One region of the Methylobacillus flagellatus KT genome, then DNA from elsewhere that is predicted to be linked to it. Evidence: riboswitches for the same ligand, from Rfam matches in the RefSeq annotation. Region 1 holds a riboswitch; each other region holds the start of a gene.
What was found. Region 1 has a riboswitch for thiamine pyrophosphate ahead of MFLA_RS09125 (3-oxoacyl-ACP reductase). Riboswitches for the same ligand answer to the same signal wherever they lie in the genome.

Region 1 (10,847 bases):
ATGATGAGCAGCCGGGCAAGGAGCGTTTTGCTGCCCTGAGACCGGATTGGGCCAGGCACAAGGCCGGGTGTTCGATGCTATCGTGTAGTTCTTGATTCAAGCTTTTTCCACGAGTGAATGTCTGACCGCGCCTGATCGCCCCAATGATGCGGAATGGCGCAGCCAAGTGTGGGATTGATCGCACTTGCCGCAAACTTCTCGTTTGACATTCTTACTTTCGACAACAGAGAAACGATACACGCCATATGGTCTAGCCTATCCTCTCGCTATCTGGCAGGGACAAGGGCGCAACATCGGCTGGGAATGTGCAAAAAAAGCCGCCCAGCTTTGCTGAACGGCTTCTGCCTGAATAGGTAAGGCGGTGATCCAGATGGACTTAATTCTGCTTGTCGTCGTCGATGAATTTCGACAGCCAATGATCCATGAGCTTGCCAGCCGCCTCACGTCCCCCCAGGCCGAAGGAGAGGGCAACGGCCACTGCGATGGCGCCCAGTGTCAGCCCGAATGCCAAGTTGACGATGTCGTCGGCAATGCCCATGGCGCGTAGGCCCATGGCCACTACCAGGCCGAGGATGGCGAAACGGGCAATGCGTGCCAGGCCGCGGCTGTTGGGGCCGGTAGCGCGGTCGATGGCTTCATGTGCCAGCCCTGCCAGCCAGAAGCCGACCACCAGAATCACCGAGCCGAGCAGCACATCACCACCAAAGCGTATGAAGGTGGCGATGATGTCGCTGACCTGGAGGAAGCCAAGCTGGTTGGCCGCTTCCACCGTGGCGAACAGCATGGCAAAGAACAACGCGATCTTGCCAACGAGGCCCGAGGCAGATTTCCCTTCAAAGGCATGGCCGAGGCCGATGCGTGCAGGCAGGGCGTCGAAGCCGAGGGTATGCAGCAGGCTGGCCAGCAAGCGCGCTGCGAATGAGCCCACCAGCCAGGTGAGTCCCAGGATCAGGCCAGCGGCGATGATGTGTGGCACGGCGGCGAGGAACATGCTCAGCATCTCGGTGGCCGGGCGGGAAATCGCCTCGATGCGCAGAGCGTCGAGTGCGGCGATCAGTGAGGGCAGGAAGACTGCAATGAACACTATCAATCCGCCCACGTGCGACAGGCGCAGAGTTTCCGCTATGCCGGCGCGTTGGCCGAGATTGTCGGCGCCAGCGGTGCGCAGCAGGTTGCTGACAAGGTTGCGCAGCACCGTGGCGACGATCCAGCCAACGCTACCGATCACCAGTGCGGCGACTGCATTGGGCAGGATGTCGAGTACCCGGCCTACCATGTCGCGCAGCGGATCGAGCAGGCCCTGCAACTGCAGCGCGCCCAGCACGGCTGGCACGAACAGCAGGATCACCAGCCAGAATAGGGCCTGTGCCAGGCTGTCACTGATAGGTGCCATGCCTGCATGCTCGGCCAGCCTTTCATCCAGCGTGGTTTTCGCCAGCACGCGCGTGATGATGGCGCGTACCAAGCTGGCCAGCAGCCAGCCGATCAATGCCAGCACCAGCGCTGCAAGGATGCGCGGCGCATAGGCGAACATTTCGGTGAGCAGTGCGGCGAACGGGTCGGATACCATCGCCAAGTCGAGCGAATTGAGCACCGCGACAAAGGTAAACAGCAATACTATCCAGAACAGGCTGATGGCGACGCCTTTTTCGATATCCACAATTTTCCCGGTCTGACCGGTCATCTGCGCAAAGCGGCGGTTCAGATCTGCCATGCCGAGACCGCGTCGCACGCCGGCTCGTACCAGTACGGCGAACAGCCAGCCCAATACGAGGATGGCCAGCGCGCCCAGCAACTGGAGCATATTGTCGCCGAGTCCGGCTTGCACCGTGCTCCACACATTGTTCCATTGTGTATTCATGCGAACCTCCTATTTTCGTATAGATGACACTATTCGATTGTTTTCAATGACAATATTCGGTATTCAATGGTTTGATGATGGCTGTGCTGGGAAGGGTTTGTCAACAAGTCCTTGCTACCTTAAAGCTGTCCCCCATCCAGTTTACGGACGCTGCCGTTGAGCGTGGTCAGGTCGAAATGCTGTTTTCGGCGCTTGAGCAAGCGCATGAGGGTAATCACGACAACCGGGGCCAGGGCAGCAAGCAGGAAGGACTCCAGCAAATGTGTCACCGGCTGGTAAGGCATCGGAAACATGAACAGGCCTGCGGCGAGTCCTGCCACGGTGCCTGTGACGGCTTCGCGGCCGGTGTGGGAGCGGCTGAACAGGCCAAAGAACACCGGAAACGCTGCCGCTGCGCAGAGCAGGTCTGCCAGCAGGAACAGGTAGAGCACGCTGTAGCCTTGCGCGGCGACGACCAGCACGGGAATCGCAACCAGCAGGACCAGCCAGCGCGACAGGCGCATCAGGCTGGCTGCGCTACTTCTGGGCATGACGCGGCCGATATCAACCGCCACGATGCTGGAGATGGCGCTGATGGCCGTGTCCACGCTGCACATGACCAGCGAGATGCCCAGCGGAATCAGGGCGACGGCCAACCAGAGCGGGATATTGGGCATGATCACGCTGAACAACGCCACTGAGCTGTCGCCGTCCGGTGTCATTGCCATGAAGGCCAGTCCGAACAAGCCCATGATGAAGATGAAGGGCACGACGAGAATGCCGCCGAGCAGGAAGCCGTTGCGCATGGTAGGGATGTCCTTGGCGGAGTAGATGCGCTGCCAGTTGCCTTGGTGGAAGATGCCGGTGAGCAGGATGGCGACAAAGAAGGTGAGCCCGGCCTTGATGCCGCCGATATCCTCCAGGTCGATCAACTGCGGCGCGGTGTGCTGCAGCTTTTCCGCGATCGGGGCAATGCCGCCGGTCGCCTGCCATCCGATGAAGACCAGCGCGGCCAACAGCGGGATGATGATGACGATCTGCACCTTGTCGGTGAAGATGGAGGCACGGAGGCCGCCGTAGGTGGTGTAGAGCAGCGTGAAGCCGAGCACGATGGCAGCAGTGGCCCAGAGCGGCACCGGCGCGAGCAGCGTGACCATCTTGGCGATGGCGGTGATCTCGGCGCTCATGGCGATGAACAGGTAGAACAGCATGATGGTCAGCGCAAGCAGGTACATGGGCTTGCCGTAGCGGGCGATGAGGAATTCAGTCAGCGAGTGACCGCTGGGCATCAGCTCGCGCATGCGCTTGCCGAGCGGGATCATGGCAAGTCGGGGCGACATGGCGCCAATAGCATAGCCGATCACGGCAGTCAGGCCGCCCCAGGTCGCTGCCTGCGCAGGCGAGAACAATATCCATGCGCCCAGCGACGAGGCCAGCAGGGTCATGATACTGGCCAGCGTACCCTGGCTATTACGCGCGACGATGTATTCCTCAAGATTGCCGCGGAACCTGCGTGAATAAGCTATGCCAGCGATGGCGAAAATGGCGGCGAAAAAGACCAGCCAGGTGAAAACGGCTTGTGTACTGAGCATTGCGTGGTGACTCCTGGTAATCGGCGAACGACAAGGAGCACGCACATCGAATGCGTTGTTTCCTTCCTTTCGCCAGCATGGTCTGGATCAAGTATTAAGGGTCATGACGGTTGTCATTTCTCAGCCGCAAGCGGCTCCCCTAGGTTAGGTCTGGAATTATAGCGATATTCTTCCAGTGTGCGATGAAGACATGCGGATAATTCATGTTTCATGGTATGGTTCGGCCTCAGAGTGGCTAAATAAAACTCAGCCAAGCGATCCTGACTGGGCGCTCTGCCGCAGACCGTACAAATAGTACGGCAAGGCAGAGCACAACAACGTCAGGAGAGTTTTGTTAGCCACTCTTCGGCACGGGGTGCCTTGTTTGAATGATTCAATTCAGTCAGGGCTGAGAACACACCCGTATACCTGATCCAGATCATACTGGCGGAGGAATGCCTGTCGCAGTTTGCGCTGCCATGTATTCCCTTGCCATGGACCATTGCAAAGGAATTACATGGGCAATCCATCTTCATCGCTACTCCCGATTCAAGAACAACTCGTGCTCGTCACCGGCGCAGGCCGTGGGCTGGGGCGGCATATCGCTCGCGCCTTCCTTGGTCAGGGGGCAAGTGTGGTCGTCAACTATCTTCACAGTGCGGAAGCCGCCGAGGCCTTGGCAGATGAAGCGCCGGGGCGGGCCTTGGCGATCCGGGCGGACGTGAGTGATGCCGTTGCCGTGCGGGCGATGGTGGAGCAGGCGCAGGCGCATTTCGGCAAGACCGTAACCACCATCGTGAACAACGCCCTGCCTGACTTCAAGTTCAACGGCGATGCGCGGTCGCATGCGCATGAGCTGGCATGGGAAGAGTTGCAGCAGCAATTTGAGGGTGTGGTGCGCGGTGCCCTTAATACCGTCCAGGCCTGTTTGCCTGGCATGCGTGCGCAGGGCGGCGGCCGGGTGATCAATATCGGCACCAACCTGTTCCAGAACCCGGTAGTGCCTTACCATGATTACACCGCCGCCAAGGCAGCGCTGCTTTCCCTCACGCGCACCCTGGCGCAGGATCTGGGGCCTGATGGCATCACGGTCAACATGGTGTCGGGCGGCCTGCTGCGCACGACTGACGCCTCTGCTGCCACACCGGATGCCGTATTTGACCTGATTGCCGCGAGCACACCCTTGCGCCGCGTTACTACGCCGGAAGAGTTCGCCGACGCGGTGCTGTTCTTCGCTTCGCCCTGGTCGCGCGCGGTGACGGGGCAGAACCTGGTGGTGGATGGCGGGCTGGTCAAGAATTAGGATGGCTGACGCCATTTTTCTGGCGTTGTTGCCCAGCTCTGGCGTTATTTCTTGCGCTGCCTGCGGCAAGTCGTCTAGCCAGGATCGCTGCTAAGCTTTTTTCCAGCCATTCTTGCTCGCGTCAATATGCTATCCGCTGACTCAGCGCCTGTCATGATCGAATTCACTAAAGAGGCTTTTGTTCTGCCATGATGCACATCAACTTGTTCCTGTTCGGCTGCGGCCACCACAATGCGGCCTGGCGCCACCCGGATTCCCAGGTCGAGCGGCTTGGTGATATCCGCTATTACGAGGAAATGGCGCAGCTGGCCGAGCGTGGCAAGCTGGACGCCGTGTTCTTTGCCGACGGCCATGCCACCAACAACATCACCGATGGTCCACGCTGGTTTCTCGAACCGGTGACCATGCTTACGGCCATCAGCCGCGCCACCCGGCACATCGGCTTGGTGAGCACGATTTCCAGCACCTTCTTCACACCATTCCATGCCGCACGGCTGATGGCTTCGCTTGACCATATTTCCGGTGGGCGCGCGGGCTGGAACGTGGTGACGTCCATGTTCGACGTCGAGGCCCGAAATCACGGCTATGAAGCCATGCCTGGCCATGCTGAGCGCTATGCCCGGGCAGAAGAGTTCATCCAGGCGGTGCTGCAGTTGTGGGATAGCTGGGACGATGGTGCGCTGCTCAACGACCGCGCTGGCGATTACGTCGACGAAAGCCGGGTGCGCCAGATCAACCACCGGGGCAAGCATTTTCTCGTCGACGGGCCGTTGACCGTGCCGCGCCCGCCGCAGGGACATCCCGTGCTGTTCCAGGCCGGCGCTTCCGAGCATGGTCGCGCGCTGGCGGCAAAACACGCTGAGGCGATCTATGCGGTGGCCTACGACCTGCCATCGGCCCAGGCCTATTACCGTGACGTCAAGGCCAGGGTCAAGGCTGCCGGACGGCAGGTGGATGTGCCCATCCTGCCCGGCCTGGTGACCTTCATCGGCTCAACTGAGGCTGAGGCGCGTGCCAAGCAGCGCGCACTGGATGAACTGCTGCCTGCGGAAACCTCGTTGCGGCAATTGCAGTTGTTCATCGACCAGGATTGCATGGGCTGGGAGCTGGATGCCCCGGTGCCGCCATTACCGCCGTTGGAAGCCTTCACCGGCCCCAAGGGGCGCTACGCCACCGTGTTGCGCATCATTGAAACCGAGCGGCCCACGGTACGCCAGCTATTGGGCCGCCTGGCGGCCGGAGGAGGGCATTGCACCATGGTTGGCACTCCCGAGCAGGTGGCAGACCAGATGGAGCATTGGTTCCGCAATGGCGGCGCCGATGGGTTTAACCTGATGCCACCTGTGCAGCCTGACAGCGTTCAGGATTTCGTCGACCATGTGATTCCCATCCTGCAACGGCGCGGCTTGTTCCGCGAGGATTACGAGCACACGACATTGCGCGGCCACCTGGGCCTAGCGCGGCCTGGGAGACAGTAGCCTGGCTCTTCCTTGTCCCGCGCCGGGTCCTATCTTGGATATCGCGCCGTCATGTATGATGTGAGCGCCTGGAACAGGCCCTAAACCATTGTTGAGAAAGCCGCTTGATGCCTGAGTCCGTCTCTGTAGATGTAATGCTTCACCTGCTCATTGCCTTGGGGGCAGGGTTATTGATCGGGGCCGAGCGTGGCTGGCAGGAGCGTGACGAGACAGAGTCCCGCCAGAGTGCAGGGATACGCACTTTCGCCCTGACCGGCCTGCTCGGGGGACTGAGCGCCCTGCTCAGCCAGCATCTCGGCATTGCGGTCTGGGTGACGGTGCTGGTGGCACTGATGCTGGTCGTCAGCATTGCCTATGTGGGCGACTTGCGCCGCAATGGCGACCAGGGCATTACCAGCGAGCTGGCGCTGCTGATTACTTTCCTGTTGGGCAGCCTGGCGCTCTCGGACAATGTCATGCTGGCCAGTGCCGGGGCGGTAGTGGTGGCCTTGCTGCTCAGCTTGAAGAATGTTCTGCATACCCTCTTGAAGCGCATGAGCGAGGCGGAGCTTTCCGGTGCGTTGAAGCTGCTATTCATCTCTGTGGTCATGCTGCCGGTGCTGCCCAACGAGTCCTACGATTCCTGGCAGGTGTTCAATCCCTACACCACCTGGTGGATGGTGGTGCTGATCGCAGCCCTCAGCTTCATTGCCTATATCGCCGTGCGTTTGACCGGCACGCGCTATGGCCTGATGCTCACGGCCATTCTCGGCAGCCTGGTTTCCTCTACCGCAATGACATTGACCCTGTCGCGCCTGTCTGCCAAGAACCTGCATAGTTTGCTGGCAGCGGGCCTGCTGGCGACCTCGGGTTTGATGTTCCCGCGCGTGTTGCTGGAAGTCGCTGTCGTGAATGCCTCCCTATTGCCGCCCATTGCCTGGTCGCTGGGCACCATGTTTCTGGTCTACATGGTCGGTGCGGCTGTTTTCTGGCGGCGGGCTGTCCATCAAGAGCCTGCAAACGCTGAAACTCCATTGCGCAATCCATTCGAATTGAGACCTGCGCTGCGGTTTGCCTTGTTGCTGACGCTCATTTTGTTCCTGGTGGAAGCGGGCCGGCGCTATTGGGGAGATACCGGCGTCTACCTGGTTTCTCTGATGGCCGGGATCGCCGATGTGGATGCAATCACCTTGTCCCTGTCGCGCAGTGCGCATCAGGAGCTTGCCAGCCATGTCGCGGTGCTGGGCATTGTCCTCGCGGTGGTCAGCAATAGCATCTTCAAGGCGGTTCTGGTCGGGTTGATAGGCGGGCGGGAGCTGGCATTGCGTACTTATCCTGTCATCGCACTGGCTTTGGTGGCTGGCATATCAGTATTGCTGCTCTCAGTCTGACGCCTTTGCTAGTAGGGAGAAGGGCTGAAATGACAGCCCTTGCGTGGTGATTCAGCACACTGATCGCCAATTCAGCAAGGCAATGCAGGGCAGGGCGGCAACGTGATGGGTTGGTTGAGGCCCTCAGGGGGCAGGCACGCCATACCTGTCTGCCTGCATCTTGCCATTGACGCTGTGTGAGCGTACATCCGGGGTAATCGGCAACATGCTGCTGTTCCAGTGTTGCCATTTTTCCTTGAGCTCGGCCAGCACCTGTGGATATTTCTCCGCCAGGTTGGCACGTTCGCGCTGGTCCTTGCTCAGGTCGAACAGGAACTCGTTGCCGTTGATTTTCAGGTATTTCCAGTCGGCTGAGCGCACGGCGGCCTGTTCCTGCCCCTTGTAGCGCCAGAAAAGTGTGCGCGGGCGCACGGCTGCTTCGCCAAGAATGACTGGCAGCACATTTTCGCCGTCAGGTTGGTAGCGGGCGTCGGGCTGCGTGCCCGCAGCAGCGAGCAATGTGGGTAGCCAGTCCATGAATGCTGTGTGTTCTGTGAACAGATTCCCGACAGGATTGCCAGAGGCGCGAATAATGCACTTATTAAATTATCACATCGTTGCAATAATTTAATATGATTAATAGTTATTAATATAGACGCGGGTTGTCATTCGTTAATGCATCATGAAGGAAACCCCGGTGTTTTCGACGATGACCTGAGTCAATTCTTGATGACCAACCTCACCCTTGATCATCGGCTACAGCTACCCAAGGCAAGACGCGATTGGTAAGCATGAGAGTTTCTGTTGAGTGATGTTGAGCCAGTATTGAAGAATGCGTTTGCAGAATTTAAGAGGCCTGTTGAGAAGTTTTCACTGAGAGGCTTGACTTTTTGTACATTCGTACAGTAGATTTCCACTCATGGGACAAGACAAAGATATTGAATACCTGGGCAAGCTCCAGGACTATTTTGCCGAGCACAAGACATTGCCTACCTTTAGTCATGTAGCGCAATTGCTTGGATTCAAGTCGAAAAATGCCGTGACTTCGTGTGTGGCACGCCTGAAACTGCAAGGCTTCATCGACTATGCGCCGGATAAGCGGCTTAAACCAGGCAGGCGCTTCTTTGAGCGCATCATTGCCGAGAGCACGGTGCAGGCCGGGTTTGCCACACCTGCCTATGGCGACAGCCTGGATACAATGGGGATCGATGACTATCTGATCGAGAAGCCATCGCAGACTATCCTGATCACGGTTCGCGGCGACTCCATGAAGGACGCGGGCATATTCGACGGTGATGTCGTCATCGTCGAAAAGCGCCCGTTTGCCAATGTCGGAGATATCGTCGTCGCCATCCTCAACAAGGAATTTACATTGAAGACCTTGGGCAAGGAGGGCAACCAGTTCGTATTGATTCCTGCCAACAAGGATTTCCCTGTCATCCGCCCAGAGGGGGATTTCGAGATATTCGGCGTGGTTGTGGGGCAGTTCCGCAAATACGGCTGAGCCGTATTGTGCTCACCATTACCGTAGCATCGACGCCATTGCCTATTTTCAAGGCAATGGCGTTTATTTTTGCACCATCAATTGCTTAGTGACGCCATCCCCAGACTGCCCACAATGTTATGCACAGATTTTGTGGTCATTCGTGGGCTTGCAGCGCTTTCCAGCCCAGCTCCCTCATGCACAGCAACAGGCCGCGTGTCGCCTTGGCAGTCTTCCCCGACATGTCAGGCTTATGTTCCGGGCCAAGTTGAGCCACGCATTGCTGAATGTCGCTTTTCAGGCTGTCGGCGCCACGGCCTGTTTTCCACCAGGAGTTGACGACAAAGATATCCATCGGGTCTGCCGGCTTCTTGGCGGCGGGTTTCGCTGCCGTTTCTTGCTTGGTCTCGCCTGGACTCGCTGTTTCTGATGCTTCCTCTGCATGGGCGCTCGCGGTGCTGGAAGCGGTATTGCGGTAATCCTTCTTGAATGAAGCCTTGATGACCGGGTCGTCATCTTCTGCTGCATCGAGCGGGTTGTGGAATACCCAGCCACTTTCCTCCATGCACTGGGCAAAGGCATTGCCCTGCAGTCCTTTCGATTGGCATGCGGATTTTGCCGAATTCAAGTCATTGACCCCGGCCCCTCGCTTGTAGGCAAACTCTCCGCCGCAGCCTGCCAACAAGAGTGTGGCAATCATTAGTGCAGGTATTCCTTTACGTGTTACTTGGCTTTTCATCTGGTCGTTCATTCTTGCAATGCCTTGTTGGATATGGGTTTGGATCGAGCGCGCAGTCAAATTACCACGCCTCACGAATCTGCGCATGTACGCAATATGACGTATTTAAGCCTAACCCCTCAATCGCTAATCTGGCAACACGAAAGATTTGGCGGGTAGTTCACCGTTCAGCCCGATGATTTTTGGTGAAACTTGATAAAGGGGTAAGTAAAGATGAAATTCAAGATGAAGAAGTGTGCGCTGATGGTGGCGCTGGCAACGTCTGCCGCATTGCCGTCCATGAGTTCGCAGGCTGCTGGCACGATCACCTTTGGTGAAGACAAGTCCATCAGCATCGGCATGGGGATCCGTACTCAGTTCACGAGTCAAGATGATGCTGCTCCCAACGGCAGTTCCTATTCCAAGGATTTTGATGTCCATGATGCGCGTATCTACATCAATGGTTCCTTGAACAAATATATCAAGGGTACCTTGAACTTGTTTACCAGTACCGTGGATGGATATGGTGACGATGGTGCTATGGAAGTACTGGATGCTTACCTGCAGTTTGAGTTCATGGATGAATTCAATATCTGGGTTGGTCAATTGCTTCCGCCAACTGACAGAGCCAATCTTGATGGCCCTTTCTTCCTCAATGCCCCTGGTCTTATCCTGGTGTAGTTTCGCGTTACCAGAACAAGTTCATTGGTCGTGATATCGGTGTCACGGTCTGGGGTAAGTTAATGGATAAGCGCCTGGTGTATTCCGTTGGTACTTATGAAGGTAATCGCGCATCTTCCTTCAATGGTAACAATGCATTGAATCCTAATCGTTCTGACGATTTGATGTTCAGTGGTCGATTGCAATATGACTTCTGGGATGCTGGGAATGACCCTGCTTATTACACAAGCAGTACTTACTACGGTAAAGACGTACTCTCTGTAGCGTTAGTTGGTATGTATCAAAAAGATGCTGTAGGCGCTGTAGGTGCAAGTGACGATTATTTTGCTTACAACATTGATGCTTTGCTGGAAAAGAAATTTGCCGCAGGTGTTTTAAACCTTGAAGGCGCAGCCTATAAGTACGATTTCAGCACCACTGCAGT
Region 2 (10,847 bases), 210 kb from region 1:
CTCATGACATTCAAACCTCGGCCCGCATTGCGCCTGCCATCTATGGCATGGGCCTGCTCGAGGCGATTGCGGACAACAGCTTGCTTGCATTGCAGAACACCCCCAAGCCCGGGCGGATCAAAGGGCGGGTAAACCGCGTTTGGAGCGTGGAACGACAGCAGCAGGTCATCGGGCGTTTTGGCTGGAAAGCCAATGTCGCCACGCTGCGAGAGCAAACGGCCAGCGCCTTGGCAGGAGACATGGGCTTAAGCTCGCACCTGTTCCCGCAAGGCAACTGCGCCGAGCGTCAGACAGCCTGCAGGCAAGCTCCCACCCCAGGCCATCCGGAAATTTCGACCACCCAGCTCGCACACATGGAATTCTACCAATTGGCGCTAGCCGCACCCTCCCCGCGCCGCCAAGAGGATCCCCGCGTGCAACAGGGCGCAATGCTGTTCCGCCAGGCCCAGTGTGCAGCCTGCCACCTGCCCGCAATCAAGACTGGTGAATTTCCCAGGCTGGCGCCGCTGGGCAACCTGACCATTGCCCCTTACACAGACTTGCTGTTACATGATATGGGGCCAGGGCTGGCAGACCATCGGCCTGATTTTTCCGCCAGCGGCAGCGAGTGGCGCACCCCTCCGCTCTGGGGAATCGGCCTGGCAAAAAAGGTGGAGCCGAATGCAGGCTTCCTGCACGATGGCCGTGCCAGGACGATATTGGAAGCCATCCTGTGGCATGGTGGTGAAGCGCAGGAGGCCCGCGACATGGTGCAACAGATGTCTCCCGAGGACAGGCAATCGCTGCTCGACTTCATCGAGTCGCTTTAACAAGTTCGACGCAACGCCCCTGACTAAGCGCTCTGCCGCAGTGAGTACGAGCTCGTCCAAGCGACCAGGTTTTGTCAGCGGTCCTTAATCTCCGGTATAGGCTTGCTGCGAAAGGATTATCATATGTTTGTCCGCAGATTTCTTTACACGCACTGATATCATGATCGCCATTCTCGAAGCCAAGCACGCCGGCCTGCTCTCTCGTCAATATTGGTCCCGCAACATCATGTCCGGATTGATCGTCGGCGTTGTGGCCCTTCCGCTGGCCATGGCCTTTGCGATCGCCTCCGGCGCCAAGCCTGAACAAGGGTTATATACGGCGATAGTGGCAGGCACACTCGCCTCCCTGTTCGGCGGCAGCCGGCTGCAGATTACCGGGCCGACGGGGGCATTCATCGTCATTCTCTCCGGCATTACAGCGAAATATGGCATTGCCGGCCTGCAGATCGCCACCCTGATGGCAGGCGCAATGCTGTTGCTCATGGGGCTGGCACGCATGGGAAGCGTGATTCGGTATATCCCGGAACCTGTGATCATCGGCTTTACCAGCGGAATCGCCGTCATTATTTTCGTAGGGCAGTGGCAGGATTTTTTTGGCCTTGCTCCACAAGCATCGCATCATTTTCATGAAAAGCTGTTGCACCTGGTCGAAGCGCTGCCGCAGCTGCAATGGCAGACTTCATTACTTGGCGCGTTCACGCTGGCAGTGCTGGTCCTGTCCAACCGGTACTTGAAAAAGATTCCTGGTCCCCTGGTCGCCATCGTGGCAGCCACTGTCGTGCAGTCCGTCTTCCAATTTCAGCAAGTTGCTACCATTGGCAGCGCATTCGGCGGCATTCCGCAGGCATTACCGCATTTTTCCCTCCCCGAAGGCATCGGCCCCGCTGTCATGATCGAGCTGATCGGCCCAGCGTTCACTATTGCATTGTTGGGCGCCATCGAATCACTGCTGTCAGCCGTCGTGGCGGACAATATGGCAGGAACACGCCACCAGCCGAACCAGGAGCTGATTGGACAAGGCATTGCCAATATCGCCTCGCCATTGTTTGGCGGCTTTGCCGCCACCGGCGCGCTGGCGCGTACCGCCACCAACATCCGCAACGGAGCCAACAGCCCGTTGTCCGGCATCGTACATGCCGTCACTCTGGTGTTGATCGTGGTCTTGCTGGCCCCATTGGCCGTGAATGCTCCCCTGGCGGCGCTGGCGGCCATCTTGTTCGTGGTGGCCTATAACATGAGCGAAGTCCATCGCTTCCTGCATATTGCCAGGACTGCGCCGCGGGCGGATGTCGCCGTGCTGCTGATCACTTTCCTGCTTACCGTATTCAGCGACCTGGTCATTGCCGTCAATATCGGCGTCGTACTTGCCGCACTGCTGTTCATGAAACGCATGGCGGACACGGTGAATGTGACGCAGCTGAGTGATGACGACTTGCAGCAGGAATATGGCCCGCATGCATGGCACCTGCCGCCGGGCACACTGGTATACCGCCTGGAAGGACCTTTTTTCTTTGGAGCGGCCGAGCACCTGCAGCGCCGCCTGCAAACCATAGGCGAGAACACCGACACCATCGTGCTGCGTATGGCGCGCGTGCCGATCATGGATGCTACCGGTCTGCAGGCGTTGTGGAACCTGCTGGATACATGCAAGCAACACAATATTCGACTAGTGATTGTGGAAGCCAGGCCCAATATTCTGGAGAAGCTGCGCCGCTCGGGGATTATCGGCCAGATAGGCCCGCATCATGTGCTGCCCCACCTGCACTTACTATGGCAGGAGGCACCTTCCTCGCCCTTGCCTGGTTGACACAGTCTGCGATGGTATCCAGCCCGCCCCATCCCAGGCTGTCGCTGGACATAAAAAAATTGGCGCTATCTTCATCATCTTTGTTAAGATAGCCGCCACGCTAGGGGTCCTGAAGAGCCAATCTTCTGGTGAGATATACCCTTGAACCTGAACTGGATAATGCCAGCGTAGGAAAGCGCAAAGCCACTAAGGTCCATTCTGCCTATCTGGGGCTTTTCGTCCGTTCCTGCGCGTGCCTGTCCCTAACGCGAGTGAACGCACACCATGCCTGCCTCTACTTTCCGTCCACACATCAACATGCTGGCTATCGCCTGCGTATTTTCACCGGCAGCCCAAGCCCAGGATGCCAGCAAGGCCGATCACCCATCACTACCTGAGACCGTCGTCACCTCCGCGCCTGCCGGCAGCCCGGCACGCCGCGCCAGTGTCGGCAGCTTTCCCGAAGCATCCTTGCTGGACACGCCAGCTTCCATCAACGTGATCACCCATGAGCAAATGCAGGATCGCAGCATACGCTCCGCCACTGATGCGGTGAAATGGGATGCCAGCGTACAGAACTCCTACAATGCGGTCGGGCTGGCAGACTGGTTTGCCATCCGTGGATTTGTGCTTAATCAAGGCGCCAACTACCGCAAGGATGGCATGGTGATTCTTGCGCAAGCCATGGTGCCCATGGAAAACAAGGAGCGCATCGAGATTCTCAAGGGCCTTGCAGGAATGCAGGCAGGGATTGCTTCATCAGGCGGTATAATCAACTATGTGACCAAGCGCCCTACCGACGTCCCATTGCGTTCGGCAACATTCGAAGTTCGCGAACGCGGTACGGTATACGGCGCCGTCGACCTGAGTGGCCGCTCAGAAGATGGTATCTTCGGTTATCGCATCAATGCCGCAGCGGAAGACATCAAATCTTATGTCGATGGCTCGACCGGCAACCGCAACTTCATTTCTGGGGCATTCGATTTTCACCTCAGTCCCCGGGCATTGCTGCAGCTTGATCTCGACTACCAGCACAAGTCACAGCTGACCGTGCCGGGATTTCAGCTGCTGGGGCCGGAGCAAAGAATCCCGACCGGTGTCAGTGCCAAACAAATGCTCAACGATCAATCCTGGAGCCGGCCAGTGGTGGATGATAGCTACAATATCGGGCTGAAGTTCAATTATGAGTTGAATGACCACTGGCATACCACCCTGCAGGCCAACCAATCGACCCTGCATCGCGATGATGCCGTGACCTTGCCTTCAGGCTGCCAGACGCAAGGACTGATAGTCGGTTTCTGCAGCGACGGCAGCTATTCGATGTATGACTTGCGCCGCAAGAACGACAAGCGCTCGATCACCGCCACCCAGGCTCTGCTGCAAGGCAACTTCACGACAGCCAGCGTACACCATGAGCTCATTGCCGGCCTGTCGACGCTGAACCGTCGCGATCATTTTGCCGACTATGTGTACAACTATGTGGGTGAAAGCAATATCTACGCGCCCGTCTACTATGACAACTTCCCACTTGCCGACGTCAACCCCGTGCGTTTGCGTCGTAAGGATGAAGAGCGCGCACTGTTCGTGCAGGATGTAATGTCCCTGACCAACCAGCTCAAGCTGCATGCCGGCGTGCGTTATGTACAGTTCAAGCGTGATCAGTTCAACTCATCAGGGGTGTTGACGCACCGCACGGATGACGATTTTGTCTTGCCCAACCTCGCGCTGGTTTACAAGCTGCAGCCGGAACTGGCGGTGTATGGTGCCTACTCACAAGGCCTGGAGCCAGGCGGTACGGCACCCACAGGCACGACTAACGCAGAAGTCATCATGGATCCCAACAAGTCCAGGCAAGTCGAGTTCGGCGTGAAAGCGGAAGTGACACCGAGCGTCAGTGTATCTGCCGCCGTATTCGAGATCAAGCGCAAGAATGAATATGTGGATGCCACACCCACCTACGTCGTCAATGGCACGCAGGTCAACCGTGGCCTTGAATTTGCCGCCCAAGGACGCGTCACTCGCAACTGGGCGCTGAGCGCCAGCGTCACCGCCTTGCAGGCAAGGGCCGAAGGCACGGGCGATGACCGTATCGAAGACAAACAAGCCGGCAATGTACCGAGGTTCAGGTCTGCGCTGTACAGCGAATATACCTGGCCTGGCTTGCCTGCGCTCAAGCTGAACGCGGCATGGATTTATTCAAGTAGCAAGGCCTTCGCGCCAAGCAACGAGATTGCGGCATTGAACAGAAAAGTGGAGGGCTACCATGTCCTGAACCTGGGCGGCGCCTATACTACCAAGCTCGGCAATACAGCAACCACCTTCCGCTTTGGCGTAGACAACGTATTCAACAAGTTCTATTGGGGAGATGCGTCCAGCGCATTCGGCGGCTACCTGATTCCCGGTGCACCGCGCATCTTCCGCCTGTCCGCGCAAATCGATTTCTAACCCGCGCAGCAGATTGTTCCTTGGAGCAGCATCTCTAGGAGCATGCGGTTCATGTCAATCCAACCTGTTGCAGAAAAATAGTTGCGACGTGATGGCGGCCAGAGCTACCGTCAACGGTGCCCCGAGCCGGGCCGCCATCACCCACACTGCTCCACAGGCTCCAGATCCTGCAACTCCTCATCCGTGAACAACCGGGAATGGATGAGGAAATGCTTCCCTGTCGCCTGCTCCAGTGAAAACATGCCACCGTGACCGGCAATGGCATCCAGCGTCAAATGTGTATGCTGCCAATATTCAAACTGGGTCTTGTTCATGTAGAACGGCACACCATGCACCGTTCCCACCTTGACATCTGATGCCCCCAGCAAGAACTCTCCCTCCTGCAGGCACATGGGTGCACTGCCTTCACAGCAGCCACCTGACTGATGGAACATCAAGCTGCCATGCCTGGCCTTCAACTCATCGATCAATGCGGCTGCCGCTGGGGTGGCCACTATCCGGCTCGCGCTCATATTCATCCTCCAGACCAAGAGATGCAGAAAGAAAAACGCCTGGGTTAGACCAGCCAACCCAGGCGTCCATTCCCTTAACCTCGGGCTATCCTAGAAAAAGCCCAATGCATTGGGGCTGTAACTGACCAGGAGATTCTTGGTTTGCTGGTAATGATCCAGCATCATGCGGTGGTTCTCGCGGCCAATGCCGGACTGCTTATAACCGCCGAATGCAGCGTGCGCTGGATACAAGTGGTAGCAATTGGTCCAGACGCGGCCGGCCTGGATCCCGCGACCAACACGGTAAGCACGGCTGCCGTCACGGGTCCATAAACCTGCACCCAGGCCGTACATGGTGTCATTGGCGATTTCCAGCGCTTCCTTCTCGTCCTTGAAAGTCGTAACAGACAAAACCGGCCCGAAGATTTCTTCCTGGAAAATGCGCATCTTGTTGTGGCCCTTGAACACGGTTGGCTCGATATAGTAGCCTTCGCTCAGGTCGCCTGGCAGCTTGGTTGCATTTCCGCCGGTCAGCAACTGTGCGCCCTCTTCCAGTCCCAACTTGATATAGGACATGATGATCTCTACCTGCTCGCTGGAAGCCTGCGCCCCGATCATTGTGGACTTGTCCAGTGGACTGCCCTGTTTGATCGCCTTGACACGCTTGATCGCACGCTCGATGAACTGTTCGTAGATGGACTCCTGGATCAGTGCACGGCTAGGACAGGTGCAGATTTCGCCTTGGTTCAATGCGAACAGGGTAAAACCTTCCAGTGCCTTATCGAAATAGGCATCGTCCTTATCCATCACATCTTCAAAGAAGATATTGGGAGACTTGCCGCCAAGCTCGAGTGTCACCGGAATCAAGTTCTGGCTCGCGTATTGCATGATCAGTCGGCCAACGGAGGTGGAGCCGGTGAAGGCAATCTTGGCGATACGCGGACTGGTTGCAAGCGCCTTTCCCGCCTCGACGCCATGGCCATTCACCACATTCAGCACGCCGGGAGGCAATAGATCGCCTATCAGCTCCATGACAACCAAAATCGACGCCGGCGTCTGCTCAGCAGGTTTCATGACGATACAATTGCCCGCAGCCAGCGCTGGGGCCAGCTTCCATGCTGCCATCAAAATAGGGAAGTTCCATGGAATGATCTGGCCGACCACACCCAGCGGCTCATGGAAGTGATAAGCCACAGTCTCATGATCGATTTCGCTGATACCGCCTTCCTGGGTACGGATGCAACTAGCGAAATAACGGAAATGGTCGATCGCCAGCGGAATGTCGGCAGCCATGGTTTCACGGATGGGCTTTCCGTTATCGATGGTCTCCGCAATCGCGATAGTTTCCAGGTTGGCTTCCATCACATCGGCAATCTTGAGGAGGATATTGGCACGTCCGGTCCCTGAAGTCCTGGCCCAGGCCTCCTTGGCCGCATGTGCGGCATCCAAGGCCAGGTTGATATCCTTTTCATTCGATCGCGGCACCTGGCAGAATACCTTGCCAGTCACCGGGCTGATGTTGTCGAAGTACTCGCCATCCACCGGCGCAACCCATTGCCCTCCAATATAATTGTCATACTTATTTTTGTACGGAACCTTAATACCTAGGCCTTTCAAGCTATCCAGACTCATTACTACACTCCTCCACGAGTTATTAACGATTGCACAGGACTGCCACGATCTGATGTCGGAATACAACATCCCGCGCCTACGTTTCGTTAATATACTACCTAGTCTAGTTTTTGTCTTACATTGAGCCTGTTTTTTGAAGGAAAAACGGAAAAATCCCCGTACCGTGCAGTTTCACCTGGCTACCTGAACTGAAAGGATCAAGTGTTGGCAAAATGGATATCGTTGAGCAACAAATACTGACGCTCTAAAGTGAAAAGCCAGTTACTCACTTCTGGAATAACTGGCTTAATGGATTGTTGTTGGTCGGGACGGTGTGATTCGAACACACGACCCCTTGCACCCCATGCAAGTACGCTACCAGGCTGCGCTACGCCCCGAACCTTCGTTTCCGGCAGGCCAGAAACAAGAAAGAGATTATATCGAAAATACTCACTTTAGCACAGTGAGAAACCGCATTTTTGTTAACGCTGCCCCAGCAAATTCAGGACTTCGCGCAGTTCTGAGCGCAATGCAGCGAGATCGATGCCCGATATTGCCCCTTTTTCAGTCGCTGCACCGGACTGGGCATTTCCACCCAGACCCTCGCTGGATTCCAGCTCGCGATTCAGCCCGCCAGCACCAGCCTCATCCAGGCGATTGCGCGCGCCGCTGATCGTGAAGCCCTGTTCATAAAGCAACTCGCGTATACGCCTGATGAGCAGCACCTCATGGTGTTGGTAATACCGGCGATTGCCGCGGCGCTTGACTGGCTTGAGCTGGGTGAATTCCTGCTCCCAGTAGCGCAACACATGAGGCTTGACCCCGCACAGCTCGCTGACTTCACCAATGGTGAAATAACGCTTGGCAGGAATCGGCGGGAGCTGAACCTTAGGTGCTTGCTCCGGCATATGCCTCCTCTACCTTGCTCTTGAGTTTCTGGCTGGCATGGAAAGTCACGACTCGGCGGGCAGTAATGGGGATCTCTTCGCCGGTCTTGGGGTTGCGGCCTGGCCGCTCGGATTTCTGACGCAACTCGAAATTACCGAAACCAGAAAGTTTGACACTGTCTCCAGCCTCCAGCGCCATGCGGATTTCCTCGAAGAATGCTTCCACCATATCTTTGGCTTCGCGCTTATTCAACCCTACCTGTTCAAACAGTAAATCAGCCAAATCAGCTTTAGTTAATGTCATGCAAAACCTTTCCCTACTACTTTTTCTAATTTCTTAATGCTGCGCCATGTCGCTGAACCAATAAATCCAGCAACTCGGCCATCACTGCATCGGCTTCTGCATCGGTCAAAGTTTTTTGAGTATCTTGCATAAGCACTAGAAATGCAAGGCTTTTTTTCCCTTCAGGCACCCCTTTTCCTTGATAGACGTCGAACAGTGCAATGTCATTGATCAGTGCGTTTTTACTGCTACGCATGGTGTCCAGCAATGACTGGATCGGAGTCGCCTCATCAACCAAGACGGCAATATCTCGTCGCACCGGAGGGAACTTGCCCACCTGGACATAGGATGGCACCTGGGCATGGAGCAAGGGCTCCACGTCCAGCTCGAACAGGACAGCACCACGTGGCAATTGGTAATGCTGCTGCCACTTGGGGTGTAGTTTCCCAATCCAGCCGATAGGCTGTCCTTGCAGCAATATCTGCGCTGTCTGTCCCGGATGCAATGCAGGATGTTGTGCAGCGACATATTGCACACGACCGCCAGCCAGACGATCCACCTCAGCCTTTACGTCGAAGAAATCGACCTCACGCGCCTCGGAGGCCCATTGTTCAGGCTTGGCGCTACCATAGGCCAGGCCGGAAATACGGCCAATCTCGCGGTACGCTGAATCTTCAGCAAAATACGCCGATCCGATTTCAAACAAGCGTACCCGCTCCTGCTTGCGGTTGAGGTTATAGATCAGGCTCTCCATCAATCCTGCCCACAAGCTGGTGCGCATCACGCTCAGGTTGCTCGCAATCGGGTTTTTCAAGCCAATGGGGTTGGCGTTTCCAAGGAAATCACGCTCCCAGCTTTCATCAACGAAACTGTAGCTGACAATTTCCTGGTAGCCGCTGGCAGCTAATGTATCACGCAGCCAGTTCCGGTGTCGTTTTGATTCCGGCACCGGAAGCATGTGTTGTTCGTCATGCGGTGCCAATGCCGGAATATGGTCATAGCCATGCAGACGAGCGACTTCCTCGATCAGATCTTCTTCGATCTCGATATCAAAGCGATAGCTGGGGGGAGTCACTTCAAAACCGCCATCCATGGCAGCAAACTTGAAATTCAAGCGCTCAAGCAATGCACCAATCACTGTCGCATCCAAGGCAATCCCCAATACGGAATTCAGGCGCGCCAAGCGCAAGCGCACCGGCTGGCGTTCAGGCAATGGGTGCAATACTTCGGTAACCGGCCCAGCCTGACCACCGCAAATCTCCAATACTAGCTGGCTGGCACGCTCCAGGGCGATCAATGTGTTGCCAAAGTCGACCCCACGCTCGAAACGATAAGAGGAATCGGTAGAAAAATTCAGGCGCCGCGCCTTGCCCACAATCACAGCAGGCGCAAAGAAAGCGCTTTCGAGGAAGATATTGCGGGTGGTATCACCCACTGCGCTTGCCTCTCCCCCCATAATGCCAGCCAAAGCCAGAGGACCCTGGTCATCGGCAATCACCAGCATGTCATCGCTCAACGTGACCTGCTGGCCATTGAGCAGTAGCAAGTCCTCGCCACTTCGCGCATAACGCACTTGAATGCCACCCTGGAGCTTATCCGCATCAAAAGCATGCAAGGGCTGGCCCTGCTCGAGCAGCACATAGTTGGTGATATCGACAATAGCACTGATGCTGCGAATGCCACTACGCTCCAACCGGCGCACCATCCATTCCGGCGTTGCGGCGGCAGCATCCACACCCTCAATCAGGCGGCCTGCATAGCGCGGACAGGCCGCCGGCTCGCTGACGCTGACCGCCAGCTGGCGCGCATGTTCAACTGGAACAGGATCGACCATGGGCAGTTCCAGCGGTGCACCTGTCAGGGCCGCCACATCCCGGGCAATTCCGGTAATACTGAGGCAGTCAGCACGGTTAGGCGTGAGCTTGAGCGTAAACAGCTGGTCATCCAGGTCGAACAGCTCCCGGATATCCTGGCCGACGTGCGCATCCGCGCCAAGCTCCAACAAGCCATCGCTCCCCTCTGCCAAGCCCAGCTCCTTGGCGGAACACATCATGCCGGAGGACGCCACACCTCGCACCTTGGCCTGCTTGATCTTGAAGCCAGGCAGCTCCGCCCCCACCAGCGCACAAGGGGCTCTGAGCCCTGCACGCGCATTGGGAGCGCCACATACGATCTGCAGCGGCTCTACAGCCCCCACATCGACCTTGCACACCTGCAGGCGGTCGGCATCCGGATGCTTCTCGGCACTGATGATTTCAGCCACCACTACTTTGCTGAATGCGGGAGCGACAGGCTCCAGGGCCTCGACTTCCAGCCCTGCCATGGTCAGGGCGTGGCTCAAGCCCTGGCTGTCGAGGGCCGGATCTACATATTGGCGTAGCCAGTGTTCGGAAAATTGCATAGTGTTGATCTGTCCAGAAGTAAGGGCTAGGCGAATTGCTTGAGGAAGCGCAAATCGTTTTCAAAGAACAGGCGCAGGTCATTGACGCCATAGCGCAGCATGGTCAGGCGCTCCACACCCAGACCGAAGGCAAA
Region 3 (10,847 bases), 790 kb from region 1:
CCTGCCGTCATGCCGATTTGTACTTTCTCGTCGGCATTGAGCAGCGATACCTTGGTCCTGAAGGTACGGGTTGCCGGGTCGGCCGCAGGAGCGATTTCCCTGATGCGCCCCTGGTAGACCTGGTCGCGGTTCGACCAAAGGCGGATGATGGCCGGCGCTCCCGGTTCCAGGTTCTCTAGACGGGATTCGGGAATGGCGATCTGTACTTCAAGCTCGTCAGGCACTGCCACCCGGGCAATCACCTGCCCGGCGCTCACGACCTGTCCCGGTTCTGCGTCGATGGCCGTCACGATGCCATCGCGTTCCGCTGCCAGTGTCGTGTATTGTGCCTGATTGCTGGCTACCCTGACCTGCGCCTGAGCCTGCATTACCTGTGCCAGGCTAGACTTCAGGCGCGTTTCCACCGTGTCCAGGGCGGCTGCGGAAATGAAGCGCTTCTCGAATAGTTGCCGTTGGCGTTTGCTGTCGGCTTCGGCCAAGGCCAATTGCGCTTCTGCGGACTGCAGTGCGGCCTGGGCCGAGGCCAGCGAGAGCTGGTTATCCTCGGCATCCAGCCTTGCCAGCATTTGGCCTTTCTTGACATGGTCACCGACTTCCACGTGACGCTGGATGATCTTGCCTGCGATACGAAAGCCCTGCGCCGATTCATAGCGAGGACGCACTTCTCCCGTCAGCCACTGGCCATGGTCGGTATGCAGGTCGGTGAGCTGCATGACGAGGGCGGGCCGTGGTGGCGGCGCCTCGGGTGCCGGCTTGTGGCAAGCGACCAGCAGGGAAACGGAGATGGCTAACAGCCATGAGTGAAGTGGTGTGCTCGAAAGTAATAACGGCATATCGATACCTACATGCTGGGGATGGAGGCCTGGATCACTGGGTGGACATGCAGGCCATGCGCTGGCTTGTTCCCGCGCATGATGGCGACACCCATGCCATAGCAATCGCTTTCAGGCGGCACTGAGGATCAGCCGGCGCCTGGCATTCCGACAAGTTGTTGATGCTAGGGAGCATAGGCTGGAAGGATAGGGATCATCAAGGATGATTATTAAATAATGTTAGCTGAGCGGTGTCTATCGATAGTTTCAGCAAAGGTGCCAAGGCAATGGACAGGATGTGCAGGCGCGCGGATGATAAAGAACGGGTGCACAGGGTAGTGTGTCATATCTCGGAGATATGGCACCTAGGCACCCAGGTGCCGGTCCATATTCCTAGAAATCGAATTTTTCCGGCTGGGGGGCGTTCTCGAGCTGAGGAAGCGTGGTTTCGAAAATCACGTCCTGGCGTACCGCATCTTCGCTGATGCGGCGCATGATGGTGGCCTCCATCACGGGGGGCTCGCCAATGACGGCGAACAACCTGCCGCCGACGCGCAACTGATCGTTTATCAGCGGCGGCAGGGCCAGTGAACCGGTGAAGACGATCACGTCATAGGGGGCATTGCCCGGCCACCCACGTGCGCCGTCTCCTATATGCAGCGTCACATTGTGGATTTGCTGCTGAAGCAGCTTGAGATGCGCTTGATTGCTGAGTTCGGCATTGATCTCGACGCTGTGCACCTCTTGCGCAAGTGAGGCAAGCAGGGCGGTGAAGTAGCCGCTGCCGGTGCCGATTTCCAGGACTTTATCGGTTGGCTTGATTTCCAGCGATTGCAGGATGCGGCCTTCCATCTTGGGGGAAAGCATGGTCTGGCCGAAGCCGATGGGGATTTCGATATCGGCAAACGCCAGGCCGCGATATTGCTCGGGGACAAACGCTTCGCGCGGCACGCGGCCCAAAAGGTCGAGCACGGTGCCGTCAAGCACCTCCCAGGGGCGGATCTGCTGCTCTATCATGTTGAAGCGGGCTTGTTCTACATCATGGTGCATCGCAATTGTCCTTATCCATCGCATGGCTATCGGTTTGCCGATTATAGCGCCAGACGGCAGAGTTTCAAGCTGGATCGCGTGACCTGCCAGCTTTAGGCACATGATGCTCTGCATCAACTGTGCATCGTCCACAATAATCTTGATCGAATCAGGGTTTTAACGTACATTCCTTCCATCGCTAGGGGTCTGCTGTTGCACGCTGAGGCATGCAATGGCAGTGAGAATTACCCTTTGAACCTGATGTGGATTATCCCACCGTAGGGAAGCGCAGTTTGGTTTGATGGGGTGGTTTCTATTTTTTTATTCCCCTGTCGGTACTCCAAAACGCTTCCCGCATTTTGGAGACTTGAATGAACGCCACCGACAAAAACCTGCAGCAGAATTTCCTCAATGCCACCGCCCAGGTCGATCCGGGCGCAACGCAGCCTTTTACCAATTCCCGCAAGATCTATATCGAAGGCTCGCGCCCCGACATCCGCGTTCCTTTCCGCGAGATCAGCCTGTCCGATACGCCATCGGCATTCGGCGCCGAGAAGAACCCGCCGGTGATTGTCTACGACACTTCCGGTCCTTACACTGACCCGGATGTGCAGATCGACATCCGCAACGGTTTGCCGGCCCTGCGCGCTGGCTGGATTGCCGAGCGCGGCGATACCGAGCAACTGGACGGGCCGACTTCCAGCTATGGCCTGGAACGGCTGCACGATCCCAAGCTGGCCGACATGCGCTTCAACCTGCATCGCAAACCGTTGCGTGCCAAGGCAGGCAGGAACGTGACGCAGATGCACTATGCGCGCCAAGGCATCATTACTCCGGAGATGGAGTTCATCGCCATCCGCGAGAACCAGCGCCGCGAAGGCATGAGCGAACTGTTGCAGACCCAGCATGCCGGGCAGCATTTCGGCGCTTCCATTCCTGAAATCATCACGCCTGAGTTCGTCCGGGACGAAGTGGCGCGCGGCCGGGCAATCATTCCTGCCAATATCAACCACCCCGAAATCGAGCCGATGATCATCGGCCGCAATTTCCTCGTGAAGATCAATGCCAATATCGGCAATTCCGCCGTCAGCTCAAGCATAGGCGAAGAAGTCGAGAAGATGGTCTGGGGCACCCGCTGGGGCGGCGATACCGTGATGGACCTGTCCACCGGCAAGAACATCCACGAAACGCGCGAGTGGATCATCCGCAATTCACCCGTGCCGATCGGCACCGTGCCTATCTACCAGGCGCTGGAAAAGGTCAACGGCAAGGCCGAAGACCTGACTTGGGAAATCTTTCGCGATACCTTGATCGAGCAGGCGGAGCAGGGCGTGGATTATTTCACCATCCATGCCGGCGTGCGTTTGCAGTACATTCCGATGACCGCCAGGCGCATGACCGGCATCGTCTCGCGCGGCGGCTCCATCATGGCGAAGTGGTGCCTGGCGCACCATAAGGAGTCTTTCCTCTACGAGCATTTCGAGGAAATTTGCGACATCATGAAGGCCTACGATGTCAGCTTCTCGCTCGGCGACGGCCTGCGTCCCGGCTCGATCTACGATGCCAATGATGAAGCCCAGTTTGCTGAGCTGAGAACCTTGGGTGAATTGACCCGGATCGCCTGGAAGCATGACGTGCAGACCATGATCGAAGGCCCTGGCCACGTACCCATGCACATGATCAAGGAAAACATGGACTTACAGCTGGAGCATTGCGGCGAGGCCCCGTTCTATACTCTGGGACCTTTGACCACCGATATCGCACCCGGCTACGACCACATCACCTCCGGCATCGGCGCCGCGATGATAGGCTGGTACGGTTGCGCGATGCTGTGCTACGTCACGCCGAAGGAGCACCTGGGCCTGCCGGATAAGGAAGACGTGCGCGTCGGCATCGTCACCTACAAGATTGCCGCGCACGCCGCCGACCTGGCCAAAGGCCACCCCGGCGCTCAGATTCGCGACAACGCCCTGTCCAAGGCACGTTTCGAGTTCCGGTGGGAGGACCAGTTCAACCTCGGCCTCGATCCGGAGAAAGCCAAGGAATTCCACGACGAGACCCTGCCGCAGGAAGGGGCCAAGCAGGCGCACTTCTGCTCCATGTGCGGTCCGCACTTTTGTTCAATGAAAATTACCCAGGACGTGCGCGAATATGCCAACAAGCTGGGTGTGGACGAGCAGGCGGCGCTGAGCAAGGGCATGCAGGAAAAGGCGATCGAGTTCGTTAAGCGCGGCAGCGAGGTTTATCAGAAGGTTTAAGAAACCGACAAAACACACGGATGCCTGTTTTTTCATTGTGCATACATGGAAGGCCGCCTAGTGGGATTCAGGATAGCGGTTGCAGCTATGCTAAAATCGCATAATGACCACACTTAAATTGAAACCCGGTGCGGCAACTCCGCCTAAGGCTCCCGGCAAGCCGCCGGTGCGCAGGGCGGACCCCGCCAAGCGGTCGCGTACGACGGTGCCGGAGTATATCGCCAAGGCATCCACGGCAAGAGACGTCGAAGCCGGGCCTGGCCCCGAAAAAGAACGAAAAGCGCGGCCTAGCGCGGCCCCTCATCAAGTGGCTGGCAAACTCCCGGCAAGGCCAGCAAAGTCGCCAGTCTCTGCCAGCCAGCAAGATCGCAAGCAAGACGGCAGGCCGCGCCAGTTTGACGATCGGGATACGCCGCGCCGCGGCGGCAAGCAGCGCGACGGGTTCGAGTCTGGCGAGTTCAACCAGGATAGAAAGACCAACCCCAAGTTTTCACCCAAGCCTGTTCCCAGCCAGCCTGAATTGCCCAGGCTATCCAAGCGGATGGCCGAGCTCGGCCTGTGCTCGCGCCGAGAGGCGGACGAGTTCATTGCCAATGGCTGGGTGAAGGTGAATGGCGAAGTCGTCGATGTGCTGGGCACACGCGTGGCGCCCGATGCCAAGATAGAAGTCAGCAAGGAAGCGCACCAGCACCAAGCCGAGACTGTCACTATCCTGCTGCACAAGCCGGTAGGCTATGTCTCCGGCCAGGCAGAGGATGGTTATGAGCCTGCGGTGGTATTGGTGCATCCGGACAACCAGTGGAAGGAAGATCCGAGCCAGACGGTCTTTAAACGCGGGCATTTGCGAGGATTGGCACCTGCCGGTCGCCTGGACATCGATTCCACCGGATTGCTGGTGTTGACGCAGGATGGCCGCGTGGCTCGCCGCTTGATTGGCGAGGATTCGACAGTCGAGAAGGAGTATCTGGTGCGCGTCACCGGGACCTTGAGCGAAGAAGGGTTGAGGAAGCTCAATCACGGCCTGAGCCTGGATGGTGTCAAGCTCAAGCCGGCCAAGGTCTCCTGGCAGAATGAGGACCAGCTGCGTTTTGTACTGCGCGAGGGGCGGAAGCGCCAGATCCGCCGCATGTGTGAACTGGTTGGACTTACCGTGGTTGGGCTCAAGCGCGTGCGCATTGGTAGCGTGACCCTGGGTAAGCTGCCTGTTGGGATGTGGCGTTATCTGCGCCCAGGCGAGCGTTTCTAGGCAACCTTGGGCAGGCTGTCTTATTGGCAGGCGGCCGTTTGGTAACTCGCTGAAGCGTGTAATTTTGAAGACGATACAAGGTCCATGCATGGACATGAGCAAGGAAGCATGATGGGATTATTCGACAGTATTGCAGGCTCGGTGATGAACAAGATGGCGGGTAGCAGCGGCAACCCAATGATACAGGCCGGGCTGGAGCTCATGAACAAGTGCGGCGGGCCGCAAGGCGTGCTTGATAAGCTGCGGGCCAACGGCCTGGACGCAGAAGTCGAGTCATGGTTGGGTTCCGGCAATAATCTCCCATTGAACCTGCAACAGGTGTTGCAGGTGTTCGGCACAGAGTTGATTCAGTCGATGGCGACACAGTTTTCCCTGCCTGTCGATGATTTCGGCAGCAAGCTGGCGGAGTACCTGCCGCAGGCGATTGACAAGCTCAGCCCGGACGGCAAACTGCCAGGCAGCCAGGCAGAGCTGATGGCACGGGCATTTTCCTTGCTTAAGGGATAAGGGTATTTCTGCAGATCCGTCGGGAGGCGGTTCATCGCAGGGTCACAAGCATGCGGCATGATGATGCCGCCAACATCAACAAAAAAGACAGCAGGTCATGGATATCTTATTATTATTGAAGGCTTTTATCCTCGGCATTATCGAGGGTGCCACCGAATTCCTCCCTATCAGCAGTACGGGCCATCTTATCATCGTTGGCGATTTGCTTGATTTCAACGACGACAAGGGCAAGGTATTCGAAATCGTGATTCAGCTGGGCGCCATTCTTGCCGTATGCTGGGAATACCGTAGCCGCCTGATCTCCGTGGCGACCACCTTGCATACCAATACCTCGCAGCGCTTCATCCTCAACCTGTTCGTCGCCTTCCTGCCTGCAGCCATTTTTGGATTGCTGTTGCACGGCTTTATCAAGGAGCATCTGTTTTCCTCGATTACCGTAGCATGTGCCTTGATCGTTGGCGGCTTTGCCATCCTGCTGGTAGAAAATCTCTATGCTCACGACAAGGCTCCGGCCGCCAAGGCGTCCAACCTCAACGAGATTACGCCATGGCAGGCGCTTAAGGTCGGTTGCGCACAATCGCTCGCAATCATGCCTGGTGTGTCGCGCTCCGGCGCCACTATCCTGGGTGGCATGATTTTCGGCCTCAACCGCAAGACGGCCACTGAATTCTCCTTCTTTCTCGCAATCCCGGTGATGCTCGCGGCTACGTTCTATGACGTGTACAAGAATTTCAGTCTGTTCGTATTCGAGGACCTGGCGATGTTCGCCGTGGGGTTCATCACCGCCTTCCTTGCCGCACTGGTGGCGATCAAAACCTTGATCCGCTATGTCGCCAACCATGATTTCAAGGGTTTTGCCTATTACCGTATCGTGCTCGGCATCATTGTCCTGGCTTATTACTGGTAATCGCCGCCATTGTGTATCACTGCCGGTCGAACACCGCCGGTGATACACTTATCCTCTTCGCGCGCAATCGAAACGGGATGGGTGAATGAATAAAATCCTCAAGTATTCCTTGTTTGGCCTCGGCGGAATCGTTCTGGTGCTGGTCATCATCGTGGCGGTGTTTGTCGCCACTTTCAACCCGAACGACTACAAACCCATGATCGTGCAATTGGTGAAGGACAAGAAGCAGCGCACGCTTGATATCGACGGCGACATCAAGCTCGCATTCTGGCCTAAGCTGGGTGCGGATCTCGGCAGGATTTCCCTTTCCGAGCATAATGGCGACAAGGAATTTGCTGCCGTGGAAGGCCTCAAAGTCTCCGTAGCGCTGATCCCCTTATTGAGGAAGAAGCTGGTGGTAGATGCGGTCTATGTGGATGGCGCGCGGGCCAATATCGTGCGCTACCAGGATGGTAGTACCAATTTTGACGACTTGCTAAGCGAGGACAAGGAAGAGTCTTCGCAGGAAATTGCCTTCGATATTTCCAGCATCAACGTCAGCAATTCTGCCGTGAGCTTCCATGATGAGGCGACAGACAATACCTACGCCATCGAAAAGTTCAACCTCAAGACCGGACGCGTTGCACTTGCCACGCCATTCGACCTCGCCAGCAATTTCGAAGTAAGTGCCAGCGCACCTAAGGTCGAGGCAAGAGTCAAGTTGCAAGGCAACTTCATGGCAGATCTCGAGAGCCAGCATTTTGCCATCCAAAAGCTGGATACCGTGGTCAAGGGTAATATCGCCGATGTTCAGGAGGTGGACATCCGCCTGACAGGCGATGTGGATGCGCGCCCTGAACACATGGAATTCCTGGTCAACGGCCTCAAGCTTGCGTTTGCCGGTCAGCTTGCCGATGCCAAGCTGGCAGCAGATTTCGCTGCGCCCAGGCTGGTCGTACGTCAGGATGAGGTATCGGGTGACAAGGCCGAATTGACCTTCAGCCAGCAAAAAACAGATCAGAGCATCAAGGCCCAACTGGTATTGGCGGACATCAAGGGCTCGCCAAGGGAGCTGCAAAGCAGCGGCATCAATGGCGAATTCAGCCTCAAGCAAGCCGATCGCAGCGTGGAAAGCAAGTTCTCATCGCCATTCAAGGGTAACCTGGAAGACCTGGTGTTCGAGCTGCCCAAGCTGGCAGGTAGGATAGACATCAAGGACAAGGCCTTGCCGAAAGGTGCTGCCCAGGGCGAGTTCGCTTTCAAGCTGCTGGCTGACGTCAAGCAGGAAAAGGTAGACAGCGATTTCAGCCTGGATGTCGAGGACACCAAGCTCAAGGGCGACGTGGCCGTGGCCGGCTTTGCCAAGCCCGATATCCGCTTCAGCCTCAATGGCGACAAACTGGACTTGAACAAACTGCTGGGTAATAACGTAGCCAATGCCAAACCTACGCAGAAAGCCGCAAGCAAGTCGGCGGCTGAGCCGTCCGCCCCCGATCTTTCGGCATTGAAAGACCTGCTGTTGCAGGGCAATGTGAATATCGGCAGTATCGTCTATGAGAAATTCCGCCTGACCGGGCTCAAACTTGGTATCAAGGCCGACGGCAAGACGCTCGACGTCAGCCCGTTCAAGGTGAAGCTCGACGAAACCACGATCAACGGCAAGTTCGGCATCAGCCGGTTCGAGCGGCCGATCTACCATTTCGACGTCGATATCGACAAGCTGGATGCGGACCGCTATATCACCGACTCCGACGCGCAGCCTGCGAAACCGGCCCCAGCCGCGGTCAGCAAGCCGCAGGAAGGCGCTCCCATAGACCTGAGTGCATTGCGGCAATTGAATGCGGATGGCGAGCTGCGCATCGGCTCGCTCAAGGTGGCCAACGTCAACAGCACCAATGTGCGCATCAAGCTAAAGGCGGACTCGGGGGTGGCCGAACTCGCCCCTTTTTCCGCTAACCTCTACGAGGGCTCCATGAACGGCGCCCTGACGGTCGACGCCCGCAGCACGCCGAATATCGCCATCAAGCAGGATATGAAGAGCATCGCGATCGGCCCTTTGCTGACAGATGTCATCAACAATGACATGTTGAATGGCAAGGGTAGCCTGAATCTTGATCTCACCACCAGTGGTGATAGCGTCAATTCCCTAAAGCAAGGGCTGAACGGCAAGGCGGTGCTCAACCTCAAGGATGGTGCGGTCAAGGGCATCGATATCGCTGGGACGCTGCGTGGTGCCAAGGACAAGCTCGATGTGCTCAAGGGCAATACCAGTGTCGCGGGGGACAAGCGCAAGCAGACCGATTTCAGCGAAATGTCCGCCAGCTTCAATATCAAGAACGGCGTGGCGCACAATGACGACCTCTACATGAAGGCACCCTTGTTCCGCATTGCGGGTAGTGGCAGCATCGACATCGTCAACGAAACCCTGGACTATCTTGCCAAGCCCACTGTCGTTGCCTCCCTCAAGGGGCAGGGCGGGGCCAGCTTGCAGGAGCTCAACGGCTTGACCATTCCGGTCAAGGTCACCGGGACTTTCACTGAACCAGCCTTTGCCATCGACTTTGCCGGGCTGGCTGCCGCGGTGGCCAAGAACAGGCTGCTGGAAGGTGCTGGCGGCGCCAAGGGCGAGGCGGTCAAGAACCTGCTGGAGGGCAATCGTGAAGAAGCGGTGAAGTCGCTGCTCAATCAAAAAAGCGGCAATCGCAAGGATGAAGCCGGCAGTGAAGCTTCGGCTGCCTCATCCGAAGACAAGGTCAAGCAGAAACTCCAGAACCTGTTCGGCCGCTGAAATGAACCTCGCTGAGATGCCCCTGACGCAATATCCTCCCATCGCCGACAGGCTGATTACCTGGCAGAAGCAGCATGGCCGCCATGACCTTCCCTGGCAGAATACACATGATCCATATGCCATCTGGGTGTCCGAGATCATGCTGCAGCAGACACAAGTGGCGGCAGTCATTGGCTATTACCACAAGTTCATGCAGCGCTTCCCGACGATTGCCAGCCTCGCGGCAGTGAGCCAGGATGAAGTGATGCAGTATTGGAGCGGCCTGGGCTATTACTCGCGCGCGCGCAACCTGCACAAGGCGGCGCAGCAAGTGATGAGCCTGCATGCTGGCGAATTTCCGCGCGACTTCGACGCCATCCAGGCCTTGCCGGGGATTGGCCGTTCTACGGCCGCCGCCATCTCTTCGTTCGCCTTCGGGTTGCCGCAGCCGATACTGGACGGCAACGTGAAACGTGTATTCGCGCGCTATTTCCTGATTGAAGGTTGGCCCGGCCTGCCCAAGGTGGAAAAGCAGCTGTGGCAAATTGCGGAGGCAATGCAGCCGCAAACTGAAATGGGTACCTATGCCCAAGCCCTGATGGACCTGGGGGCCACGGTATGTGTGCGCCGTCCTCGCTGCGCCAACTGCCCGTTGCAGGAGGATTGCGGCGCCTTGCTGACGGAGCGCGTTGGCGAACTGCCTGCTTCCAGGCCACGCAAGGCCATCCCGGAGAAAGCCGTGCAGATGCTGGTGATGACGCATGGGAGTCGCGTGCTGCTGCAAAAGCGTCCGGATAGTGGTATCTGGGGCGGGCTATGGAGCCTGCCTGAGCTGGGGGCCGGCGAGGACGTCCTGACATGGGGGCGGCAGGTATTTGGCGTGGAGGGAGATTCGTTGACTCCACTTATGCAGTTGACCCATGTATTTACGCATTTCAAGTTGCACATCACTGCCAACCATATGCTCGTGAACATCATGCCTTTACAGGCGCGGGAACCGGGCCTGCAATGGATGCCATTGGATGAGGCGATCGATGCCGGGCTGCCTGTACCTGTGCGCAAAATACTGCAGGCCCTGGTTGCGCGTCAGCAGATTGCACAGCATGGACAGCAGCTGGCGTTGGTTTGAACTGAACCTGAGCGCCGGGCATCCGGATTGCTTTTCCTGGTGATTCTCCTAATGTTGTGTTCATCCCTACGAGGAAAGAAAAAAGCCCGCTGAGCGGGCTTTTGCATGGATGGTCGGGCCAAAACTTTAGATGTCGCCCCAGCTTTCTTCCCACATGCAGTGCTTGATCTTGTGACGGTTGGCAATGAGCTCGTCAATGGAGGGCTCATCGTT

Region 2: it holds a riboswitch for thiamine pyrophosphate, as region 1 does, so the genes downstream of both, MFLA_RS10175 (TonB-dependent siderophore receptor) here and MFLA_RS09125 (3-oxoacyl-ACP reductase) in region 1, are expected to answer to the same signal.
Region 3: it holds a riboswitch for thiamine pyrophosphate, as region 1 does, so the genes downstream of both, thiC (phosphomethylpyrimidine synthase ThiC) here and MFLA_RS09125 (3-oxoacyl-ACP reductase) in region 1, are expected to answer to the same signal.

What each region holds. Positions count from the first base shown of each region.
Region 1 is NC_007947.1:1,914,530-1,925,376, reverse strand. Features, by position in the region: gene MFLA_RS09140 (protein adenylyltransferase SelO) at 1-95, shown strand, start outside; gene MFLA_RS09135 (mechanosensitive ion channel) at 377-1,861, opposite strand; gene MFLA_RS09130 (sodium:solute symporter family transporter) at 1,981-3,432, opposite strand; TPP riboswitch at 3,480-3,583, opposite strand; TPP riboswitch at 3,774-3,884, shown strand; gene MFLA_RS09125 (3-oxoacyl-ACP reductase) at 3,929-4,714, shown strand; gene MFLA_RS09120 (LLM class flavin-dependent oxidoreductase) at 4,903-6,192, shown strand; gene MFLA_RS09115 (MgtC/SapB family protein) at 6,327-7,562, shown strand; gene MFLA_RS09110 (hypothetical protein) at 7,686-8,078, opposite strand; gene MFLA_RS09105 (LexA family protein) at 8,461-9,045, shown strand; gene MFLA_RS09100 (hypothetical protein) at 9,182-9,724, opposite strand; gene MFLA_RS14905 (hypothetical protein) at 9,977-10,423, shown strand; gene MFLA_RS14900 (porin) at 10,486-10,847, shown strand, end outside.
Region 2 is NC_007947.1:2,127,545-2,138,391, forward strand. Features, by position in the region: gene MFLA_RS10165 (di-heme oxidoredictase family protein) at 1-809, shown strand, start outside; gene MFLA_RS10170 (SulP family inorganic anion transporter) at 970-2,616, shown strand; TPP riboswitch at 2,709-2,807, shown strand; gene MFLA_RS10175 (TonB-dependent siderophore receptor) at 2,881-5,040, shown strand; gene MFLA_RS10180 (DUF779 domain-containing protein) at 5,178-5,552, opposite strand; gene adh (aldehyde dehydrogenase) at 5,643-7,163, opposite strand; tRNA gene MFLA_RS10190 (tRNA-Pro) at 7,464-7,540, opposite strand; gene MFLA_RS10195 (MerR family transcriptional regulator) at 7,625-8,050, opposite strand; gene MFLA_RS10200 (integration host factor subunit alpha) at 8,031-8,333, opposite strand; gene pheT (phenylalanine--tRNA ligase subunit beta) at 8,359-10,713, opposite strand; gene pheS (phenylalanine--tRNA ligase subunit alpha) at 10,740-10,847, opposite strand, start outside.
Region 3 is NC_007947.1:2,705,829-2,716,675, reverse strand. Features, by position in the region: gene MFLA_RS12915 (efflux RND transporter periplasmic adaptor subunit) at 1-833, opposite strand, end outside; gene MFLA_RS12910 (protein-L-isoaspartate O-methyltransferase family protein) at 1,206-1,862, opposite strand; TPP riboswitch at 2,033-2,143, shown strand; gene thiC (phosphomethylpyrimidine synthase ThiC) at 2,213-4,099, shown strand; gene MFLA_RS12900 (pseudouridine synthase) at 4,203-5,345, shown strand; gene MFLA_RS12895 (YidB family protein) at 5,454-5,852, shown strand; gene MFLA_RS12890 (undecaprenyl-diphosphate phosphatase) at 5,950-6,759, shown strand; gene MFLA_RS12885 (AsmA family protein) at 6,845-9,526, shown strand; gene mutY (A/G-specific adenine glycosylase) at 9,528-10,634, shown strand; gene fae (formaldehyde-activating enzyme) at 10,761-10,847, opposite strand, start outside.